2 regions of the Cobetia sp. 10Alg 146 genome follow, and region 1 is predicted to be linked to the other one. Evidence: predicted binding sites of a transcription regulator. Region 1 holds the regulator's gene; the other holds the start of a gene.
The links. The regulator FNR, encoded in region 1, switches genes on or off when oxygen is low (the NO sensors DNR and NnrR bind a similar motif). The targets are predictions, from matches to a motif close to TTGATNTANATCAA.
Positions count from the first base shown of each region.

Region 2: clpB (ATP-dependent chaperone ClpB) is a predicted target of FNR. The motif match lies at 1,840-1,853, and genes of this name have one in related genera.

Region 1 covers NZ_JARWKT010000006.1:115,167-119,241, forward strand. The annotation lists gene QD172_RS12120 (fatty acid cis/trans isomerase) at 1-1,652, shown strand, start outside; gene fnr (fumarate/nitrate reduction transcriptional regulator Fnr) at 1,751-2,500, opposite strand; gene QD172_RS12130 (hypothetical protein) at 2,857-3,135, opposite strand; gene QD172_RS12135 (cbb3-type cytochrome c oxidase subunit II) at 3,132-3,791, opposite strand; gene QD172_RS12140 (cbb3-type cytochrome c oxidase subunit I) at 3,788-4,075, opposite strand, start outside.
Region 2 covers NZ_JARWKT010000011.1:99,604-103,678, forward strand. The annotation lists gene rluD (23S rRNA pseudouridine(1911/1915/1917) synthase RluD) at 1-851, shown strand, start outside; gene pgeF (peptidoglycan editing factor PgeF) at 891-1,670, shown strand; gene clpB (ATP-dependent chaperone ClpB) at 1,998-4,075, shown strand, end outside.

The sequences.
Region 1 (4,075 bases):
GGCCGATCTTCTTCTCGCTGGTGCGCTCCAGTACGCCGCCCGGCGAGCCCATCCAGCGTATCTCCTCGCGCCGCCCCTATGACGCTCCCTACGCCGCCTATCCCGGAGATGGTCGTGACGTCATGCCGCATGACGAGGCCGGGCGTCCTCGCGTCTATTACCGTCTATGGCAGGAGCGCTCGACGATCCTGGCCAAGAATCATCTGCCCTATTCGCTGAGTGACGCGCGCCTGGAGCGCTGGCAGTCGCTGTTCCTCGCGCCGGACTATACGGTGGATGACCTGCCTGGCTATGACCTCAAGACGGCGTCCAATCCCTTCCTGACGTTCGAGGCGATCCCTGCCGAGTCACGTTACCGCTTCATGCTGGATGAATCGCAGAACACCATCATGGGCTTCATCAAGGGGCCGGTCTGTCGTGGCCAGGTGGCCGTGGACGTCATCAATGACCACTTCTGGGTCAGTTTCACCGATCCATCACTGTTCAGCCTGCCGCAGGTCGAGCGCACCCTGGCACGGGAGGGCGAGAATCTCAGCCTGCCTGCCGAGCAGAGCAGCAATGCATTGCCCATCTCCTCGTGGATCAAGTTCGAGCGCAAGCAGCAGGCCTATCTGCAGGCCAAGCAAAAGCTGATGATGCAGGCCTACGAGGACGGCAATCTGCGTCTCGACATGCAGCTGTTGTGGGACGGCAGCGGCTGGCAAGGGGGCGAGGGTGGCGATCACAACCCCAATGCCGCCCTGACGGTCTATCGTCACTTCGACAACGCTGCCGTGATGAAAGGGCTGGTCGGCAATGTGCCCAAGACGGCCTGGGTGATCGATTACCCGATGCTTGAGCGCATCCATTACCTGCTGGTGGCCGGCTTCGATGTCTATGGCAACCTCGGCCACCAGCTGACCACGCGCCTGTACATGGACTTCCTGCGCATGGAAGGCGAGAACAACCTGCTGGCGCTTCTGCCTGCCGGCGAGCGTCAGGCAGTGCATGACAGCTGGTATCAGGATGTGGATTCGGGGCTGGAAAAGCTGCTGTTCAAGAAGCCGCCCCAGTTTGATGCCCCGAGCGATATCGTCTGGACACCGGGAGAGCTTTCCTCACCGGAGAAGGCGCGCATTGGGCTGATGCGCCGCCTGCGCGAGCGCCTGGCGCCGGAACTTGTCCACGAGCGTAGCCTGGAGACGCTGGAGGATGATGCCGTGCGCCGCGAATTGAAGGCCTTGAGCGAGGTGAGTGGTCTGGCGGCCAGCCTGCTGCCGGAAGTCACCATCATTGCGCTGGAACGGGAGGGAAGCGAGCACCCACAGTTGTTCAGCGTGCTGCGCAACTCGGCTCATGCCAACATCACCAGTCTGTTCGACGAGGAAGCCAATCGGCGTTCTGAGCGCGATACGCTGGATGTGCTGCGCGGCGTGGCCGGGGATTATCCGAATGCCTTCTGGCATCTGACACCCGAGTCGCTGCAGGGATTGGCACGGCGGGTCGCCGTGCTCAAGGATGAGGCGGACTATCGACAGCTGATGGCCGATATCGGAGTGCGGCGCACCGACCCACGCTTCTGGCAGTTCTCGGACAGCGTGCTGCGTGCCAATTATGCGGATCGTCCCGTCGAGGCCGGGTTGCTGGATTACAACCGTCTGCAGAATCGCTGAGCGTCTCCGAGCCGCCTGGCGCTGTCTGGAACACACGAAGGCCCGCCACATGAGGATGTGGCGGGCCTTCGTGGTGAGAGAGATGGCATCACGGGCGTTCAGCGACCGCCCTGACACTCTCCTTCTGCCAGCTCGATCAGGCCATCCAGGTGCAGGATATGGACCTCGCGGGCCTGGATATCCACCAGCCCCTGAGCCTGGAAACGCGTCAGGATACGGCTGATGGTTTCCACGGCCAGTCCCAGGTAATTGCCGATGTCGGCGCGGGACATGGAAAGACGGAAACTGTATGGCGAATAGCCGCGGCGACGGAAGCGCTGAGAGAGGTTGACCAGGAAGCTGGCCAGGCGCTCATCTGCCGTCTTGCGCGACAGCAGCATCATCATCCGACGATCCTCATGCAGCTCCTTGCTCAGGCTCTTGAACAGCTGGGTGCGCAGTTCCGGCAGTTGGGCGGAAAGCGCATCGAGGCGATCGAAGGGAATCTCGCACACGGTCGTGGTCTCGAGTGCCACGGCGCTGCCGGGGTAGGCATTGCTGTCGATGGCATCCAGTCCAGCCAGCTCGCTGGGCAGGAAGAAACCGGTGAGCTGCTCCGTGCCACTGTTCTCGGTGTTGATCTGTTTCAGGCTGCCCGAGCGCACCGTGAAGACGCAGTCGAAGGGCTCGCCCTGGGTGAAGAGAACCTCGCCCTTTCTGAGCGGCGCGCGGCGCCGAATGATGGAGTCGAACTGGTCGATGGCTTCCATGTTCAGTGCCAGCGGCAGACACAGTGAGCTGAGCGAGCAGGTCTGACAGCGTGCTTCATGCGCACGCAATCGATGGGATGCCGTTGTCTGGGCCGTCATGGTGACTCTCCTGGGGCATTACGCCGAAACTCGTGGGGAGCGGGTTTCGGGTGGGGGTGTCCGGGTGCGACACCTGGTACAGGGCGATTCCATGGTCCTGTACGGAGAGGCAGCATCCTCATGGACTGAGTCGCTGCTGCCTGTCGGTGCTGTCCGTCAATGATACCTGTCAGGCGCACTTCCCAGAACGGGTTCCCGTCCTGTGGGGCGGGATGTGAAGTGCTCCGTGAATCGCGCGCATTATATTAGATAATTCTGATTGTGTCGTGATGTCCTGCATGACTCTAGACGCAGAACCTCCCGAAGGGGCAGGTTGCGACGCCCTGCCTCATCCGCCTCGGGAGAGCCAGGTGACATCATCCACTCAAGGACATGACGATCTGCCCCATGCTGACCAGCAGCGTGAGCAGAAACAGCAGACTCCAGACCAGCGGCAGCGGTCTGTCCGGCTGAGGGGTGCCGTCAATGCGGTGTTCGTCGCCTGGCCCATCTCCCTGCAGGTCATCATCGGGTGAGGTGCTGCGCGAGCGAAGCCCGACAAGCAACAGCGTGCAGAAGGCCAGGCTGCCCAGCGTGAGCATGCTGATCCATGCTTGCCAGAACAGTGGCAGATCGACGTTTGCCAGCAGGTTCATGGTGCAGCTCCTGTCGTCAGTGTCAGTGTGGCGAGTGTCTCCCCTGTCGGGTCGGGTGCTGTCGCGGATGAGTGCCGAAGGGGATCCGTCTGTTGAAGATAGGCCAGCAGAGCGGTCGCCTCGGCCTTGCCGCGTACCCGGGCGGGCGCCGCGAGGATCTCGTCGTCTCGGTAGGGCACGCCAAGCGCCTGCAGGGCCCGCATTCGCTCGGCGACACCCTCGCCGCTCAGGGCGTGCTCGAACAGCCAGGGGTAGGCCGGCATGCTGGAATCCGCCACCTTGTGGCGCGGCGAGTACAGGTGCAGGCGTTGCCAGGCCTCATCATGTTCCGCCGGGAGGCGGCTCAGGTCAGGGCCATGACGAGCGTTGCCCCACAGGGCCGGTCGCTCCATGAGGTGGCGGGAGGCGGCGTCCCGGCTTGCATGGCGTGCCTGGTCTCCCGGTAGATCCCGCACCATTCGGGTATGGCATTGTTGGCAGCCTTCCCGCAGGTAAAGGCGCTGTCCCTCCAGCGCCAGCGCATCCAGCGGTGTCACTTCTTGCCCTGCCTCCTGAAACCCCAGAGGCAGCAACTGGGCCAGCGCGCCGACACTTGCCGCCATCACGCAGAGCGCGGCCATCAGGCCCGGATGCCGTTCGAGCAGTACGTGTCTCATGCCGGTGTCCTCCCCCGAGCGTGTGAATCCCCGATGTGGTGATGAGCGCGCTGGGTAGAGGGGCGCGTGATGGGACGGCGGGAGGCGCGCAGGAGATACGCTGCCATCAGCAGCAGGCCGAGTGCCCAGCAACTCAGCCCCGCCAGCGTCATCAGCATCGGCGGGCGAGCCACCGCCAGGACGTCGGCGAGGGAGTGCAGCGGTTGTCCCTCTGCGTCTACGGCATGCCACAGGCTGCCTTGCAGCAGGGTGGTGGTCCAGCTGGCAGCGATGCAGAGCAACGT
Region 2 (4,075 bases), on a different contig from region 1:
GCCTCAAGCACTGGATCAAGACCGGTGCCTTGACCCTCGACGGTGCCGCCGTCAAACCCCGCGAGAAGGTCTATGGCGGTGAACGTCTGGCCCTGACCGCCGAGCTTGAAGAAGAAGTCAGTCATGGCCCCGAGGACATCGAGCTCGAGATCGTCTTCGAGGATGACGACGTGCTGGTCATCAACAAGGAGCACGGCATGGTCGTGCACCCGGGGGCCGGCAATCCGGATGGCACGCTGCTCAATGCCATCCTGCACCATTGTCCGGGCAATGCCATGCTGCCGCGTGCCGGTATCGTGCATCGTCTCGACAAGGACACCAGTGGCCTGATGGTGGTCGCCAAGTCGCTGACCGCCCAGGCGGACCTGGTCGAGCAGCTGCAGGCGCGTACCGTGTCTCGCGAGTACGATGCCGTCGTGACCGGTGTGCTGACGGCGGGCGGTACCGTGGATGCGCCCATCGGGCGTCACCCCAAGGATCGCAAGCGTCAGGCCGTGACCCATAGCGGCAAGATGGCGATCACGCATTTTCGCGTGGTGGAGCGCTTCCGGGGCCATACCCATATCCGCTGCAAGCTGGAAACCGGGCGTACCCACCAGATCCGTGTGCACATGGCGCACCAGCGCTATCCACTGATCGGGGACCCGGTCTACGGAGGCCGTCTGAAGCTTCCGCCGGGGGCCAGTGACCCGCTCAAGGAGTTGCTGCGTCAGTTCCCGCGTCAGGCGCTGCATGCCCGTCGCCTCGCCTTCATCCACCCGATCACGGGCAAGGAAGTCGAATTCCGCGCCGAGATGCCGGGTGACATGCTGGTCTTGATCGACTATCTCAAGGAAGACATCGCCCGCTGAGGGGCTCGGTTCGCGTATCCCATCGCGCCAGGAGAGGTTATGCACGACGACAGTCTACGCCCGACCCTGATTCTGCCGGACTGGCCAGCACCCAGTCCGGTGCAGGCCTTCGTGACCACGCGTGAGAGTGGCCCGAGTCAGGGGCCATACGCTGGCTTCAATCCGGCGCGGCATGTCGGGGATGATCCGGCGATGGTCGCGCGGGTGCGTGATCTGCTCGCGGCGGAGGTCGATGATGGTCGTCCACTGGCGTGGCTGGATCAGGTGCATGGGACTCAGGTGGTGGATGCCTTTGACGTCTGTCACGCCGATGAGCGCCATGAGGCGGTGCCACCACGTGCTGACGCCTGCATCAGTACCGGTACGGGGCAGGCCTGCGTGGTGATGACGGCGGACTGCCTGCCGGTGCTGTTCTGTGATCGTCAGGGGACGCGGGTCGGGGTGGCGCATGCGGGCTGGCGTGGCCTGGTGGAAGGTGTGCTGGAAGCCACTGTCGCCCGCCTGGGAGATGACCCGGGCGAGCTGATGTCCTGGCTGGGCCCGGCGATCTCCAATGCCCAGTTCGAGGTCGGCCCCGAGGTGCGTGACGCCTTCATCGCGGATCTCCCCGAGGCCGACGACGCCTTCGAATCCAGTCCCTACCGGCTGGGCCACTATATGGGCGACCTCTACAAGCTGGCTCGCCTGCGGCTGGAGCGTGCGGGGGTCGGCCATGTCAGTGGCGGTCACTTCTGCACTGCCTCGGAATCGCGCTTCTACTCCCATCGCCGTGATGATGGCGTGACGGGGCGAATGGCCACGGTGATCTGGCTGCGCTGATAGCGTGAAATGGAGACCTGGCCGCCGCGATGCACCGACGCTCGGCAAGCCGAAAGACAAAAGCGCCCCGTTGACCTGATCACTCAGGTTGGCGGGGCGCTTTTCCGTGTCGAGCGAAAGCCCCTGGCGACATCTTCAGGCGCTGAGGGCCAACCTGCTGCAGGGGAACCTGATCTGGATCATGCTTCGCGGACAACATGCTGCGTTGCCGCAAATCACGCCTTGAAAGCGGCCCCCCAGCCCCCCATCTCTAGGGTTAGATACGAAATGTTACAGGCGAAGCTCCTGAGAAGAGGAGTACCGCCATGACTCTCAGGAGAAGGCACCATGCGCATCGACAAACTCACCAGCAAGCTGCAGAACGCGCTTGCGGATGCCCAGTCGCTCGCCGTCGGGCGAGGCCACAATGAAATCCATCCCCAGCATCTGCTGCTGGCCCTGCTGGAGGACCGCGATGGCGGTCTCAAGGCGTTGGTCAACAAGGCGGGCGGCGATGCCACTAGCTTGATGAGCGGGCTCAAGCGTCAACTGGATGACCTGCCCACCGTGTCCCAGTTCGACGGCAATGTCGCGCCTTCCCAGGCGCTCGGCAAGCTTCTGAATCTGGCCGACCGCGAAGCCCAGAAGCGCGGCGATCAATACATCGCTTCCGAGCTCGCGCTGCTGGCCGCGCTGGAGCTGGGCGGTGATCTCGGCAAGTCGTTCACCTCCTCGGGCATCAAGAAGCCCGCCCTGACCTCCGCCATCGATGCACTGCGCGGTGGCGAGGCGGTGGGAGATGCCGACGCCGAGAACAATCGCGAGGCACTCAACAAGTACACGATGGACCTCACCCAGCGTGCGCGCGACGGCAAGCTCGATCCGGTGATCGGGCGTGACGAGGAGATTCGTCGCACGATTCAGGTCCTTCAGCGTCGCACCAAGAACAACCCGGTGTTGATCGGTGAGCCCGGTGTCGGCAAGACCGCCATCGTCGAGGGGCTGGCCAGCCGTATCGTCAATGGCGAGGTGCCGGAAGGCCTCAAGAACAAGCGTGTGCTGTCTCTCGACATGGGCTCGCTGCTGGCGGGAGCCAAGTTCCGCGGCGAATTCGAGGAGCGCCTCAAGTCGGTGCTGAAGGAGCTGGCGCAGGAAGAAGGCCAGGTCATCCTGTTCATCGATGAGCTGCACACCATGGTCGGCGCGGGCAAGGCCGAGGGCGCGATGGATGCCGGCAACATGCTCAAGCCGGCGCTGGCGCGTGGCGAGCTGCACTGTGTCGGTGCCACCACGCTTGACGAGTATCGCCAGTACATCGAGAAGGATGCCGCGCTGGAGCGTCGTTTCCAGAAGGTGCAGGTGGATCAGCCCAGCGAGGAGGACACCATCGCCATCCTGCGTGGCTTGAAGGAACGCTACGAGGTGCACCATGGGGTGGATATCACTGACAGTGCGATCATTGCGGCCGCGCGCCTCTCATCGCGCTACATCACGGACCGTCAGCTGCCGGACAAGGCGATCGACCTGATCGATGAAGCCGCGTCACGCATCCGCATGGAGCTGGACTCCAAGCCGGAAGAGATGGACCGTCTCGACCGCCGTCTGATCCAGCTCAAGATGGAGCGTGAAGCCCTCAAGAAGGAGACCGACGAAGCGGCACTCAAGCGTCTCGGCGCGCTTGAGGACCAGATCGCGGAGCTGGAACGCGAATATGCCGATCTCGATGAGGTCTGGAAGGCCGAGAAGGCCAGTATCCAGGGGGCAGCGCAGTTCAAGGCCGAACTGGAACAGGCGCGCATCGATCTGGAACAGGCGCGGCGTGCCGGCGACCTCAGCCGCATGTCGGAACTGCAGTACGGCGTGATTCCGGGGCTCGAGAAGCAGATCAGCGAAGCCGGCGAAGGCGAGGCGGATACCTCCGCCCACGTGCTGCTGCGCTCCAATGTCACCGAGGAGGAGATTGCCGAGGTCGTCTCGCGCTGGACCGGCATTCCGGTCTCCAAGATGCTCGAAGGCGAGCGCGACAAGCTGCTGCGCATGGAAGAGGCGCTGCATGAGAAGGTGATCGGTCAGGATGAGGCGGTGATCGCGGTGGCCAATGCGGTGCGTCGCTCACGCGCCGGGCTGTCGGACCCGAATCGTCCCAATGGCTCCTTCCTGTTCCTCGGCCCGACCGGGGTCGGCAAGACGGAGCTCTGCAAGTCGCTGGCCAGCTTCCTGTTCGATACCGAAGAGGCGATGGTGCGCATCGACATGTCCGAGTTCATGGAGAAGCACTCGGTGGCTCGTCTGATCGGCGCGCCTCCCGGCTATGTCGGCTATGAAGAGGGTGGCTATCTGACCGAGGCCGTGCGTCGCAAGCCGTACTCCGTGCTGTTGCTCGATGAGGTCGAGAAGGCGCATCCGGATGTCTTCAACATCCTGCT